Draconibacterium halophilum: one gene and its partners. Each later gene encodes a partner of the first gene's protein in a complex. Links are inferred from orthologs where the notes say so. Each region holds a gene or a part of one and is shown on either strand. Other genes may lie near its edges. The genes, in order: G0Q07_RS04210, rplL and rplA.

Region 1 (6,979 bases):
ATCTTTCAAAATCTTCAAATCCTGTTTTAAAAGAAAAAGCTTTTAGCAGGAACTATACAGCACAGTCGGATGTGATGACTGTACATGGAACAATAAACAAAACTGCTTTAATGTTGCTACTGGTAATTGCCGGTGCGGTATTTACCTGGAACAAATTTTTCGATGCCGGTGCAACTACCCTCGAAGGAGGTTTGGCAGCAGTTGGCCCTTGGTTGGCAATTGGCGGAATTGGTGGTTTTATTACCGTTTTAGTTACCGTTTTTCGCCCTCAGAGTTCGGGAATATCTGCACCGATATATGCTGTGTTTCAAGGCCTGTTTTTAGGTGGAATATCGGCCCTTTTCGAGGCGCAGTATTCTAATATTGTGATGCGTGCCGTAATGCTTACACTCGCCGTTTTTATGATGATGTTGTTTTTGTATCGCTCGGGAATCATTAAGGTTACAAAAAGATTTATGATGGGTGTTATGGCAGCCACAGCAGGTATTGCCTTGGTTTACTTTGTCAGTTTTATTGCCGGTATGTTTGGTGCCCAAATGTCATTTCTGCATGGTAATTCTAATCTCAGCATCGGAATTAGCCTGGTTGTTGTTGCCGTTGCGGCATTAAATCTGGTGCTCGATTTTTCATTTATCGAACGTGCTTCAGAATCCGGCGCTCCAAAATATATGGAATGGTACGGAGCATTTGGTTTAATGGTAACGCTCATCTGGTTATACCTTGAAATTTTGCGTTTGCTATCGAAATTAGCCAGCCGAAATTAAAATATATCAACTTTAAAAAAGAGGATTTATGCTGAATGAAAGGGTAAGTCCTTTTTTGTTTTTAATGCTGAAGTATTATTTTCGAATATTGTTCAACCATAAACCAGAATGGAATGGAGCTTATTCAGGTTACCGGTAAACACCTGGTAGACGATTTTCATAAAGTACCGAAAGTAATTTACAAAAAGGATAGAAACTGGATCCCCCAGCTTCGGGCGATGATCGAAAATACGTTTGATCCGGCAAAGAACAGCCGTTTTCAGAAAGGCGATGCCCGGCGATGGATTCTAAAAAGTGACGAGAAGCTAATTGGAAGGATTGCCGCATTTTATGACGATGATTATTCCTCGAGCTACGATCAGCCAACAGGCTGTTGTGGTTTTTTCGAGTGTGTAAACAACGAGCGCGCTGCTTTTAAACTGTTCAATGTGGCTTACGAGTGGCTAAAAGAAAATGGGATGGAAGCTATGGATGGCCCGGTAAATTTCGATGAGAATTTCTTTTTCTGGGGATTGCTAAAAGACGGATTTCGGCCGCAAACGTTTGGAATGAATTACAATCCGCCCTACTACAATGATTTATTCGCCACCTACGGTTTTAAAACCTATTACGAACAGTACAGCTATTCGTTAGACATAACGAACCCTGATTTGCCCGATCGTTTCTGGAAAATTGCAGAATGGGTGGCAAAAAAGCCGGGCTATTCTTTCGAGCACTTTTCTTTAAAAAATCAGGATAAATACCTTCGCGACTTTATTGAGATTCATGAAAAAGCCTGGGGGAATCACAGTAACTATAAACCAATTGAATTTAAGCTGTTGAAAGATCTTTTGGCGAGCGCAAAAGTTATTTTAGATGAGGAATTTATTTGGTATGCATACCACAACGGAAAACCCATTGCCTTTTTTATGCAGGTACTTGATTTGAACCAAATTATTAAAAAGCTAAAAACAGGGAAACTGAGCTTTTGGGACGGAATTAAACTGCTGTATTTAAAAAAACGAAAAACAATCACTCGCTGCCGGGTTATTGTTTTGGGGGTGGTTCCGGGCTACCAGGGTAAAGGAATTGAATCAGCTATTTTTTATCATCTGAAGAAAGTGCTGTTACGGAAATCGTGGTACAATGATATGGAAATGAGTTGGATTGGAGACTTTAATCCAAAGATGATTGCCATGTTTAAAGCGTTTGGAGCTGACCAAACACAAACGCACTCTACACTGCGTTATTTGTTCGACCGGGAAAAAGAATTTGTACGGGCTCCGATTATTGATTAAAATTAGTTCTTATTGTAGTTTTTTAAATTATAATTGCCACAAAATTAAAGAATGCAGTTACTAGAAGTTGTAGACAAACGGACAAAAAAACAATTTCACCAGGTACCGAACATCATTTATAAGAATGATCCGAACTGGGCCGCTCCTTTGCAGGGGATGGTTGAAGGAATTTTCGATCCAAAAAAGAATAAGACTTTTCGCAATGGGAAAGCCATTCGCTGGGTTTTGGTTGACGACAATGACAATTTAATTGGCCGGATTGCTGCATTTATAAATTTCAACCTCGCAAAAACATACGAGCAACCAACAGGTGGCTGTGGTTTTTTCGAGTGTATTGATGATCAGGAAGCAGCAAATTTACTATTCAAAGCGGCTGCCGATTGGAATACGGAAAATGGTATGGAAGCCATGGACGGGCCGATAAATTTTGGCGAGAATTACGTAAACTGGGGCTTGCTGGTTGATGGATTTATGCCACAGGGATTTGGCATGCCCTATAATCCAAAATATTACGAAAAGCTTTTTCGCGAGTTTGGTTTCGAGGTTTATTTCGAGCAGTATTCTTTTCACCTCGATTATACCGTTCCGTTTCCCGAACGTTTTTGGAAAATTGCCGGCTGGGTAGCTAAAAAACCACAATATCAGTTTAAACATTTCGATTTTAAACAGGCTCATAAGTTTGTGAAAGATTTCTGTACGGTTTATGATGCAGCCTGGTCGTTTCACGAACATTACAAACCGCTTGATCCGGACGATCTTCACGATTTTCTGACAGAGTCGAAAGCGATTCTCGACCCCGAGATGATCTGGTATGCGTACGCTGATGGTAGGCCGATTGCTGTGTTTGTGATGATTCCTGATATTAATCAGCTACTCATAAAACTAAATGGAAAACTGAATTTGCCGGGTATTTTAAAGTTTTTTTACTACAAAAAGAAAAAGGTAATTAACCGTACCCGAATCTTCCTGATGGGGGTAGATCCGAAATTCCAGCGAGCTGGAATTGAATCAGGGATATTCTGGCACCAGGAACAAATAATGAAAAAGAAATCGCACCAACATTATAAAGAAGTTGAATTGTCGTGGGCGGGTGATTTCAACCCGAAAATTATTGCCATATACGAGGCAACAGGCGCTAAAAAGGCCAAAACACATTACACAATGCGGTATATGTTCGACCGGAGTAAAAAGGTGACAAAAGCACCATCGATCAGTTAGGATTAACAACTTGTTTAAGAAGCAAATAAATAGAGTAAGTTTTTGGAAAGTTGCAAACTATATATATCTTTGCAGCCCGAAAATTAGAGTAGAAATATAAATTTTCGAATGGATTGCACAACGAGAGTGTAACCATTCAACAAAAAATAAAGCAAAATGAAAAAAGAAATTCATCCAAAGGAATACAGACTGGTAGCTTTTAAGGACATGTCGAACGGACATACTTTTATTACCCGCTCTACTGTTGATACAAAAGAGAAAGAAACTATCGACGGTGTTGAATACCCGATTTATAAACTGGAGATTTCAAACACTTCTCACCCGTTTTACACAGGTAAAACCAAACTTGTGGATACTGCAGGACGTGTTGATAAATTCATGAACCGTTACGGGAAACACATGGAGAATAGAAAGAAATAATTTTTCTTACAGATATAAGGAAAAGCATTCGTCGAATAGATGAGTGCTTTTTTTATTTCTAAAAGCTCAGAAATGTCTTGTTCCGGGATGTTTTTGTGCAATTTTGTCGGTTGGTTTCCCGAATTCCGGTGAACAATCCGACAATGTAAGCAGTCTGTGTAAATGGCATGGCAATTGCTTTATTGTACCCCGCACATAAAACCGGCAATGTTTTGCCCGTTCTGCGTAATTAGCGACAGAATGTCATTATAATTAATAAGAAACATGGGTAAATATAAAAATACAGCTTTTCAAAAAATGTTCGGATCGGGAATGATGGATAACGAATCAGACTTTCTTCCAATTATTGCTGATGGCGATGACAAGGATTTAAAGAATGTGGAAGTACCGTCAGTTCTTCCAATTTTGCCCTTACGTAATACCGTTTTGTTTCCGGGGGTGGTTTTACCAATTACCGTTGGTCGCGAGCGATCGTTAAAATTAATTCGCGATGTAAACCAGGGAAGCAAATTACTGGGTACCGTTGCGCAAAAGGATTATACGATTGACAAGCCCGAAGCAAGCGACTTGTACGGAATAGGTACGGTGGCCGAAATTATGAAGGTGTTGGAAATGCCCGACGGATCGACTTCTGTAATTATTCAGGGAAAACGACGATTTCGAATTAATGAGTTTGTAGACGAAGATCCTTATTTTAAAGCATCGGTTGAACCGTTGACTGATATTACTCCTGAGGACGACAATGAGTTTAATGCCATTGTTGGATCGTTGAAAGACTTGTCGATAAAAGTTGCGCAGTTTTCGGCCAATGTGCCGCCCGAAGCAACTTTTGCCGTTAAAAATATCGAGAATTCAACTTTTCTGATCAACTTTATTTGTTCGAATACCGACATAAATGTTGACGATAAACAAAAGCTGCTGGAGATTGGAAGCCTGAAAGAACGTGGAGTGCAAGCCATTAGCTTTTTGGTGAAGGAAGTGCAGATGCTGGAGTTGAAACAGGATATTCAGAAAAAGGTGAAAACCGACATGGACAAGCAGCAACGCGATTTCATGTTGAACCAGCAAATGAAAACCATTCAGGACGAGCTGGGAGGTAATCCGGTAGAACAAGAAATAAATGCTTTAAAAGAAAAGGCAAAAGAGAAAAAGTGGAACAAAGATGTGGATGAATTTTTTCATCGCGAGGTGGAAAAACTGGGCCGATTGAATCCGGCAGCCGGCGAATATTCGGTACAGTTCACTTTCTGTCAGACTTTGCTCGATTTGCCCTGGAACGAATATACCAAAGATAATTTCGACCTGAAACATGCCAACAAAGTGTTGGATGAAGATCATTACGGTCTGGAGAAAGTGAAAGAACGTATGCTTGAGCACCTGGCCGTGTTGAAATTAAAAAACGATATGAAAGCGCCGATTCTTTGTTTATACGGCCCTCCGGGAGTTGGAAAAACATCGCTGGGGAAATCGGTTGCACGCGCTTTAGGGCGAAAATATGCACGAATGAGTTTAGGTGGGTTGCACGATGAATCAGAGATTCGCGGACACCGTAAAACGTATATCGGTGCAATGCCGGGGCGTATTATACAAAACGTAAAAAAGGCAAAATCATCGAATCCGGTGTTTATTCTGGATGAGATCGATAAAGTGTCGAAGCACTTTCATGGCGATCCGGCTTCAGCGCTGCTTGAAGTACTCGACCCGGAACAAAACGGCGAATTTCATGATAACTACATCGAACAGGATTACGACCTGTCGAAAGTAATGTTTATTGCTACAGCCAACTCACTGAGCACAATTGCACCACCATTGCGCGATCGATTGGAGTTGATTGAGGTGAGTGGTTATCTTGTAGAGGAAAAGGTAGAGATTGCAAAACGTCACCTGATTCCAAAACAGTTGGAGAATCATGGTTTAACGAAAGGGGATATTACTTTTCCTAAAGAGGTTATCGAGTTGATTATTGATGGCTACACCCGCGAAAGTGGTGTGCGTGAACTGGACAAAAAGCTGGCGAAAGTTGTTCGTCGGATTGCTAAAAAAATTGCTTTTGAGGAAACCTACAATAAAAAGCTGACCAAAACTGATGTGCGCGAATACCTTGGTGTAACCGAGTATTCAAAGGAAAAGTACCAGGGAAATCACTTTGCCGGTGTTGTAACCGGTTTGGCCTGGACTGCTGTAGGTGGCGAGATACTATTTGTGGAAACCAGCCTGAGCAAAGGAAAAGGAGCGTTAACGCTTACCGGAAACCTGGGCGATGTAATGAAAGAATCGGCAATGTTGGCACACGAGTATTTAAAATCGCATGCTTTCGAATTGAATTTAAAACCCGAGGTATTCGAGAAATGGAATGTGCATGTACACGTGCCCGAAGGCGCTATACCAAAAGATGGTCCGTCGGCCGGAGTGACAATGGTAACATCGCTGGCATCGGCATTTACACAACGTAAAGTCAAGAAAAACCTGGCAATGACTGGAGAGATAACCTTGCGCGGAAAGGTACTTCCTGTTGGAGGTATTAAGGAGAAAATTCTTGCTGCAAAACGTGCCGGAATTACTGAGATTATTCTTTCAGAACAAAACAAGAAAAATCTCGAAGATATTAAAGAGGCTTACATTAAAGGCTTGAAGTTCCACTTTGTAAATACCATTATGGATGTGCTGGATATTGCACTGCTAAAGGCTAAAGTGGATAAGCCGATGAAAATTGAGTAAATTTGGAAGAATCAAGAATAAAAAACGGGCTGCTATTTCAAAATAGCAGCCCGTTTTAATTTTTTTACTAAAAGAATCCCAGTTCCAGCCGGGCTTCTTCGCTCATCATCGATTTATCCCATGGTGGTTCGAACGTTAATTCTACATCAACTTTTTCTACACCGTCAACCGATTGAGCAGCTTGCGTAATATCATCTACCAAAATATCAACCACCGGACAGCCCGGTGCAGTAAGTGTCATTAATATATTGGCCTGGTTATTTTCGTCGATATCAACATTGTAAATCAGTCCCAGGTCGTATACGTTTACCGGAATCTCCGGGTCGTAAACCTCTTTCAGGTTATTTATTATTAAGTCTATTCTTTTATCCATTTCGTATCCTCCTTATCCTGCAATCTTGCTATAAGCAACAGCATATAAACGAATTTGTTTTACCATGGCCAACAGTCCATTTGAACGGGTAGGCGACAGGTGTTGTTTTAATCCCAGATCGTCGATGAAATGCAGCTCTGTTTCAAGCAATTCTTTTGGTGTACGCCCCGAAACAACACGAAGTAACAGCGCTACCAAACCTTTTACAA
Region 2 (2,948 bases), 3.3 Mb from region 1 along the record:
ACATCGGTTTTTGAGTTTACCAACTGAATCAGATTCTTGATAATCTCAATGATGTCGACTTTTGTTAGTACACGGTTTTCCGTGTCCAGATCAATTCCTAATTTTTTATTGATTCTGTAACGACCAACTTCTCCAAGGTCGTATCTCTTATCCGAGAAGAACAGTTTATCAATAACGTCGCGAGCAGTCGCTTCATCGGGCGGTTCTGCGTTACGCAACTGACGGTAGATATGAAGAACAGCTTCTTTTTCCGAGTTACATGGATCTTTTTGAAGCGTGTTGTAAATAATAGCAAAGTCTTGCTGGTTTTGATCTTCTTTATGTAACAGAATGGTTTTTACACCCGATTCAAGAATTTCTTCAATATGACTTTCTTCAATGTCTGTTTCACGATCAATAATTACTTCGTTACGCTCGATCGATACAACTTCACCGGTATCTTCATCAACAAAATCTTCAACCCACGATTTCAATACACGGGCTGCTAGTTTTCTACCTATTACTTTCTTTAAACCTGACTTAGAAACTTTTACTTCGTCTGCCAGATCGAATATTTCCAGTACATCTTTATCGCTTTCGTAGCCAATAGCACGCAATAATGTGGTTACAGGTAATTTCTTTTTCCTGTCGATGTATGCAAACATCACACTGTTGATGTCGGTAGCAAATTCAATCCACGATCCTTTAAAAGGAATGACACGTGCTGAATATAGTTTTGTACCGTTGGCATGTAAACTTTGACCAAAGAATACACCCGGAGATCTGTGCAACTGAGAAACGATAACCCGCTCGGCACCATTTATAATAAAGGTACCTCTGTCGGTCATGTATGGCACAGTTCCTAAATATACATCCTGAATCACGGTGTCAAAATCTTCGTGTTCCGGATCGGTACAATAGAGTTTCAATTTTGCTTTTAGCGGTACGCTAAAAGTTAAACCACGTTCTATACACTCGTCTATAGAGTATCGAGGAGGATCGACCTGATAGTCGATAAATTCCAATACGAAATTATTTCGAGTATCCGAAATTGGAAAATTTTCTTCAAAAACTCTGTATAAACCCTCGATTTTCCTTTTGTCAGGCGTGGTTTTTAACTGAAAAAAATCTTTAAATGATTTAACTTGTACTTCCAAGAAGTCAGGGTAATCAAACCTGGTTTGTGTTGAGGAAAAATTAATCCTCTCTTTTTTTGCTTGTACTGACATGCATTTATACAGGTTAATTATATAAAAGATAAATACACAAAAAGGTTTAGAACCCAACTTCCGATGGGTTCTAAACCATATAACCTAAATCTTAGGTATTTGCTTATTTTACTTCAACTTCTGCTCCAGCTTCTTCTAGCTGTGCTTTTAAAGCTTCTGCTTCGTCTTTCGAAACTTTTTCTTTAAGCGCTTTTGGAGCTTCATCGACAACTGCTTTGGCTTCTTTCAGACCAAGACCAGTTAGTTCTTTAACGAGTTTAACAACTGCCAGCTTAGAGCCTCCTGCAGCTTTTAAAACTACGTCAAATTCAGTTTGTTCAGCAGCGGCTTCTTCGCCACCACCTGCAGCCGGACCTGCAACTGCTACTGCAGCAGCAGCTGGTTCAATACCATATTCGTCTTTTAGAATACCAGCTAATTCGTTAACCTCTTTAACAGTCAAGTTTACCAACTCTTCTGCAAGCTGTTTTAAATCTGCCATTTTTATTTCTTTTTAAATATTATTTCAAAAAAATTATTCTTTCGCTTTCAGTGTATCAAGAACACCGTGAATTGTATTACCACCAGATTCTAACTGTCCGAGAACAGTTTTCATTGGTGATTGTAACAGGGCAACAACATCAGCAATAAGCTCGTTTTTAGATTTAACGGCAATTAATGCCTCCAATTGGTCAGCTCCCATATAAATTGACTCTTCAACATAAGCAGCCTTTAATACAGGCTTTTTGTGCTTTTTAGCGAAGTCTTTAATCAATTTAGCCGGTGCATTACCGTTTGAAGAAAACATTACTGTGGTGTTTCCCTTAAGCGCATCAAAAATCTCTTCAGTCTCTTTAGCAGAGTTCTCAAGAGCTTTTCGTAGTAGAGTATTCTTAACAACAACCAGTTTTACATCTTGGCTGAAACATAGTCTCCTTAAATCGCTGGTATTTTCAGCATTTAAGCCTTGTATGTCCGTCAGGTAAAAATGCTCGTATGAATCTATCTGTTCTTGTAACTGATTAATAATAACTTGTTTCTCTGAACTCTTCATAATTCCTCATTTTTATTCTGCAAACGACTTAGCTTCTACTTGAATACCAGGGCTCATGGTACTTGATAAATAGATACTCTTAATGTAGGTTCCTTTCGCAGCAACAGGTTTAAGTTTGTTTATCGTGTTGAGAAACTCTAAGGCATTGTCTTTAATCTTATCAGCCGAGAAAGATACTTTCCCGATTGTAGTATGAACAATACCAAATTTATCAACTTTAAAATCAATCTTACCTTGTTTTACTTCGGCGATAGCTTTTCCAACTTCCATAGTTACCGTACCACTTTTGGGGTTTGGCATTAAACCACGAGGACCTAAAATACGTCCTAACTGCCCAACTTTTCCCATAACGGGAGGCATAGTGATAACTACATCAACATCAGTCCAACCACCTTTTATTTTCTCAACGTAATCGTCGAGTCCTACATAGTCGGCTCCGGCATCTTTGGCTTCCTGCTCTTTGTCAGGAGTAACCATTGCCAAAACGCGTACCTCTTTACCTGTCCCATGGGGTAACGAAACTACGCCCCTAACCATCTGGTTAGCTTTTCTAGGATCAACTCCAAGCCTTACATCGATATCAATCGATGCATCAAATTTGGTAAATGTAATTTCTTTCACCAGCTTCGATGCTTCTTCGATAGAGTAAGCTTTTCCTTTTTCGAGTTTATCCAAAGACGCTTTTTGATTTTTCGTAATTCTGCCCA
Region 3 (4,714 bases), 3.3 Mb from region 1 along the record:
AAAAAATCTTTAAATGATTTAACTTGTACTTCCAAGAAGTCAGGGTAATCAAACCTGGTTTGTGTTGAGGAAAAATTAATCCTCTCTTTTTTTGCTTGTACTGACATGCATTTATACAGGTTAATTATATAAAAGATAAATACACAAAAAGGTTTAGAACCCAACTTCCGATGGGTTCTAAACCATATAACCTAAATCTTAGGTATTTGCTTATTTTACTTCAACTTCTGCTCCAGCTTCTTCTAGCTGTGCTTTTAAAGCTTCTGCTTCGTCTTTCGAAACTTTTTCTTTAAGCGCTTTTGGAGCTTCATCGACAACTGCTTTGGCTTCTTTCAGACCAAGACCAGTTAGTTCTTTAACGAGTTTAACAACTGCCAGCTTAGAGCCTCCTGCAGCTTTTAAAACTACGTCAAATTCAGTTTGTTCAGCAGCGGCTTCTTCGCCACCACCTGCAGCCGGACCTGCAACTGCTACTGCAGCAGCAGCTGGTTCAATACCATATTCGTCTTTTAGAATACCAGCTAATTCGTTAACCTCTTTAACAGTCAAGTTTACCAACTCTTCTGCAAGCTGTTTTAAATCTGCCATTTTTATTTCTTTTTAAATATTATTTCAAAAAAATTATTCTTTCGCTTTCAGTGTATCAAGAACACCGTGAATTGTATTACCACCAGATTCTAACTGTCCGAGAACAGTTTTCATTGGTGATTGTAACAGGGCAACAACATCAGCAATAAGCTCGTTTTTAGATTTAACGGCAATTAATGCCTCCAATTGGTCAGCTCCCATATAAATTGACTCTTCAACATAAGCAGCCTTTAATACAGGCTTTTTGTGCTTTTTAGCGAAGTCTTTAATCAATTTAGCCGGTGCATTACCGTTTGAAGAAAACATTACTGTGGTGTTTCCCTTAAGCGCATCAAAAATCTCTTCAGTCTCTTTAGCAGAGTTCTCAAGAGCTTTTCGTAGTAGAGTATTCTTAACAACAACCAGTTTTACATCTTGGCTGAAACATAGTCTCCTTAAATCGCTGGTATTTTCAGCATTTAAGCCTTGTATGTCCGTCAGGTAAAAATGCTCGTATGAATCTATCTGTTCTTGTAACTGATTAATAATAACTTGTTTCTCTGAACTCTTCATAATTCCTCATTTTTATTCTGCAAACGACTTAGCTTCTACTTGAATACCAGGGCTCATGGTACTTGATAAATAGATACTCTTAATGTAGGTTCCTTTCGCAGCAACAGGTTTAAGTTTGTTTATCGTGTTGAGAAACTCTAAGGCATTGTCTTTAATCTTATCAGCCGAGAAAGATACTTTCCCGATTGTAGTATGAACAATACCAAATTTATCAACTTTAAAATCAATCTTACCTTGTTTTACTTCGGCGATAGCTTTTCCAACTTCCATAGTTACCGTACCACTTTTGGGGTTTGGCATTAAACCACGAGGACCTAAAATACGTCCTAACTGCCCAACTTTTCCCATAACGGGAGGCATAGTGATAACTACATCAACATCAGTCCAACCACCTTTTATTTTCTCAACGTAATCGTCGAGTCCTACATAGTCGGCTCCGGCATCTTTGGCTTCCTGCTCTTTGTCAGGAGTAACCATTGCCAAAACGCGTACCTCTTTACCTGTCCCATGGGGTAACGAAACTACGCCCCTAACCATCTGGTTAGCTTTTCTAGGATCAACTCCAAGCCTTACATCGATATCAATCGATGCATCAAATTTGGTAAATGTAATTTCTTTCACCAGCTTCGATGCTTCTTCGATAGAGTAAGCTTTTCCTTTTTCGAGTTTATCCAAAGACGCTTTTTGATTTTTCGTAATTCTGCCCATCGTAAAAGATATTTTTAGTTATTGAATGGTGAAGCACCTTTAACAGTGATTCCCATACTTCTGGCAGTTCCAGCTACCATTTTCATCGCAGACTCAACTGTAAAACAGTTCAGGTCAGACATTTTGCCTTCGGCAATTTGTTTTACCTGTTCCCAGTTTACCGAACCCACTTTATTAATGTGAGGCTCTGGTGAACCACTTTTCAGTTTTGCCGCTTCCAATAATTGAACCGCCACAGGAGGTTGTTTGATTATGAAGTCAAAAGACTTGTCTGCATAAACAGTTATAATAACAGGAAGTACTTTCCCTGCCTGGTCTTGTGTACGACCATTAAACTGCTTACAGAACTGCATAATATTTACTCCTTTGGCACCCAATGCTGGTCCCACCGGTGGTGAAGGATTAGCCGCACCACCTTTAATCTGTAATTTAATTAATCCAGCAACTTCTTTCGCCATAACAATAAATTAAAGCGTTACTATTCCTTTTCAACTTGCATAAAGCTAAGTTCTAAAGGAGTTTTACGTCCAAAAATCTTCACCATCACCTGCAGCTTTTTCTTCTCCTCATTGATTTCTTCAATGGTTCCGTTAAAGCCGTTGAATGGTCCGTCGATTACTTTTACAGTTTCTCCTACCACAAATGGGATATTGAGTTCTTCGTCGGTTTCTGCTAATTCATCCACACGACCTAAAATCCTGTTTACCTCGCTCTGCCGCATCGGCACCGGATCTCCACCTTTGGTGTCGCCTAAGAATCCGATTACGTTAGGAAAATTCCTTAGTGTGTGTGTAACTTCACCCACTAAAGCAGCTTCGATTAAAACATATCCCGGGAAAAAGTTTCGTTCCTTACTGATTTTTTTACCATTTCGGATCTGATAAACTTTTTCGGTTGGTATTAAAACCTGATCTACATACCCTTTGAGGTCTCCTACCGCGATTTCGTTCTCGATATATTCTTTAACCTTCTTCTCTTTGCCACCAATAGCACGTAGAACATACCATTTTTTACTATTTTCGCTCATATAGCCTTAAGGGTTTTGATTAATAAAATAATCCATAAATAAAATCCATTATGTTTCTGAATGTCAGATCCATAACGAAGATAACTAATGATATTATAAAGGAAGCAATCATTACTACCAAGGCGCTACTTTGTAGCTCTTTCCAAGTAGGCCATGTAACTTTATGCACAAGCTCGTCATAGGCCTCTTGTAAATATATTTTTAGTTTCATTCTAATGTAACTTATTTAGCTCGGAAGGTAAGATTCGAACTTACTGTTTATCCAACCACCCCATTTACGAGTTTCAACCGAAAATAATCCCGGGCCGGAACCCGGGATTAATTCTAATTTCCTTATATCTTAAAATTAAAGAATTTCAGTTACCTGACCAGCACCTACGGTACGTCCTCCTTCGCGAATTGCGAAACGAAGACCTACGTTTAATGCTACCGGGTAAATCAAATCTACTTCAATAGTAACGTTATCGCCAGGCATAACCATTTCGCGACCTTCTTCCAGGTGAATCTCACCAGTTACGTCTAATGTACGTAAGTAGAATTGAGGACGGTATTTGTTATGGAATGGAGTGTGACGTCCACCTTCTTCTTTTTTCAATACGTAAACCTCAGCTTTGAATTTGTTGTGAGGAGTGATTGAACCAGGTTTTGCCAAAATCTGTCCGCGTTTAATTTCTTTCTTGTCTACACCACGCAACAACAAACCTACGTTGTCACCTGCCATACCGTCGTCCAAAATCTTACGAAACATCTCAACACCAGTACAAACTGTCTTACGACCTTCAGCTCCAAGACCGATCAACTGCATCTCGTCACCTGTGTGAATAACACCAGTTTCGATACGACCTGTAGCAACAGTACCACGACCTGTAATTGAGAATACGTCCTCAACAGGCATCAAGAATGGTTTATCAACATCACGTGGAGGAAGTGGAATCCAAGTATCGCAAGCGTCCATCAATTCCAGAATTTTTTCTTCCCATTCTGGCTCACCGTTCAATCCACCAAGAGCAGAACCTTGTACAACAGGTGTGTTATCACCGTCGAATTCGTAGAAGTCTAACAACTCGCGAATTTCCATTTCTACAAGCTCTAATAACTCTTCATCGTCAACCATATCCACTTTGTTCATGAATACAACCAAACGAGGAACGTTTACCTGACGTGCAAGAAGGATGTGCTCGCGAGTCTGTGGCATAGGACCATCAGTAGCCGCAACAACGATAATAGCACCGTCCATCTGGGCAGCACCAGTTACCATATTCTTCACGTAGTCAGCGTGACCAGGACAGTCAACGTGTGCATAGTGACGCGTAGCTGTTTCATACTCAACGTGAGCCGTGTTAATTGTAATACCCCTTTCTTTCTCCTCAGGAGCGTTGTCAATTTGATCAAATGCTTTTATTTCACAAAAGCCTTTTTTTGCTAAAACTGTAGTAATAGCGGCTGTCAAGGTAGTTTTACCATGATCAACGTGGCCAATAGTACCAATGTTTACATGGTCCTTGTCCCTGTTAAAATGTTCTTTAGCCATAATTGCAAAATTTTAATTTATTATCTTTTAAATCATCTGAGCCAAAGACGAGAATTGAACTCGTGACCTCATCCTTACCAAGGATGCGCTCTACCCCTGAGCTACTCCGGCCTAAAACACACAAAGAGACGGGAATTATGAACAATTACTTATTCAAAATTCCAATCTCTGTTCTGAGCGGGAAACGGGACTCAAACCCGCGACCCTTAGCTTGGAAGGCTAATGCTCTATCAACTGAGCTATTCCCGCTTATTGTCTACTGGCAAAATGCCGTGCAAAATTACAACTTTTTCCCAAACAACCGAATA

What was found.
Region 2: G0Q07_RS04210 (region 1) and rplL share a complex: the UniProt entries of both Escherichia coli proteins name them as parts of the 50S ribosomal subunit. The link is inferred for Draconibacterium halophilum from one-to-one orthologs.
Region 3: G0Q07_RS04210 (region 1) and rplA share a complex: the UniProt entries of both Escherichia coli proteins name them as parts of the 50S ribosomal subunit. The link is inferred for Draconibacterium halophilum from one-to-one orthologs.

What each region holds. Positions count from the first base shown.
Region 1 is NZ_CP048409.1:1,041,718-1,048,696, forward strand. The notes cover bases 2,150-5,047. They hold G0Q07_RS04210 (type B 50S ribosomal protein L31), read left to right. Parts: upstream 2,150-3,415; coding sequence 3,416-3,679; downstream 3,680-5,047. Other genes in these bases: G0Q07_RS04205 (GNAT family N-acetyltransferase), read left to right, coding at 2,150-3,259; lon (endopeptidase La), read left to right, coding at 3,944-5,047. Outside these bases: G0Q07_RS04195 (Bax inhibitor-1/YccA family protein), read left to right, coding at 1-764; G0Q07_RS04200 (GNAT family N-acetyltransferase), read left to right, coding at 878-2,041; more of G0Q07_RS04205, read left to right, coding at 2,093-2,149; more of lon, read left to right, coding at 5,048-6,397; G0Q07_RS04220 (metal-sulfur cluster assembly factor), read right to left, coding at 6,465-6,770; G0Q07_RS04225 (SufE family protein), read right to left, coding at 6,783-6,979.
Region 2 is NZ_CP048409.1:4,301,845-4,304,792, forward strand. It holds rplL (50S ribosomal protein L7/L12), read right to left. Parts: upstream 1,690-2,948; coding sequence 1,312-1,689; downstream 1-1,311. Other genes in the region: rpoB (DNA-directed RNA polymerase subunit beta), read right to left, coding at 1-1,208; rplJ (50S ribosomal protein L10), read right to left, coding at 1,723-2,241; rplA (50S ribosomal protein L1), read right to left, coding at 2,254-2,948. UniProt on the Escherichia coli protein: The binding site for several of the GTPase factors involved in protein synthesis (IF-2, EF-Tu, EF-G and RF3). Is thus essential for accurate translation.
Region 3 is NZ_CP048409.1:4,302,946-4,307,659, forward strand. The notes cover bases 1-2,895. They hold rplA (50S ribosomal protein L1), read right to left. Parts: upstream 1,849-2,895; coding sequence 1,153-1,848; downstream 1-1,152. Other genes in these bases: rpoB (DNA-directed RNA polymerase subunit beta), read right to left, coding at 1-107; rplL (50S ribosomal protein L7/L12), read right to left, coding at 211-588; rplJ (50S ribosomal protein L10), read right to left, coding at 622-1,140; rplK (50S ribosomal protein L11), read right to left, coding at 1,863-2,306; nusG (transcription termination/antitermination protein NusG), read right to left, coding at 2,327-2,875. Also shown: more of secE, read right to left, coding at 2,896-3,086; tuf (elongation factor Tu), read right to left, coding at 3,222-4,406. UniProt on the Escherichia coli protein: One of the primary rRNA binding proteins, it binds very close to the 3'-end of the 23S rRNA. Forms part of the L1 stalk. It is often not seen in high-resolution crystal structures, but can be seen in cryo_EM and 3D reconstruction models.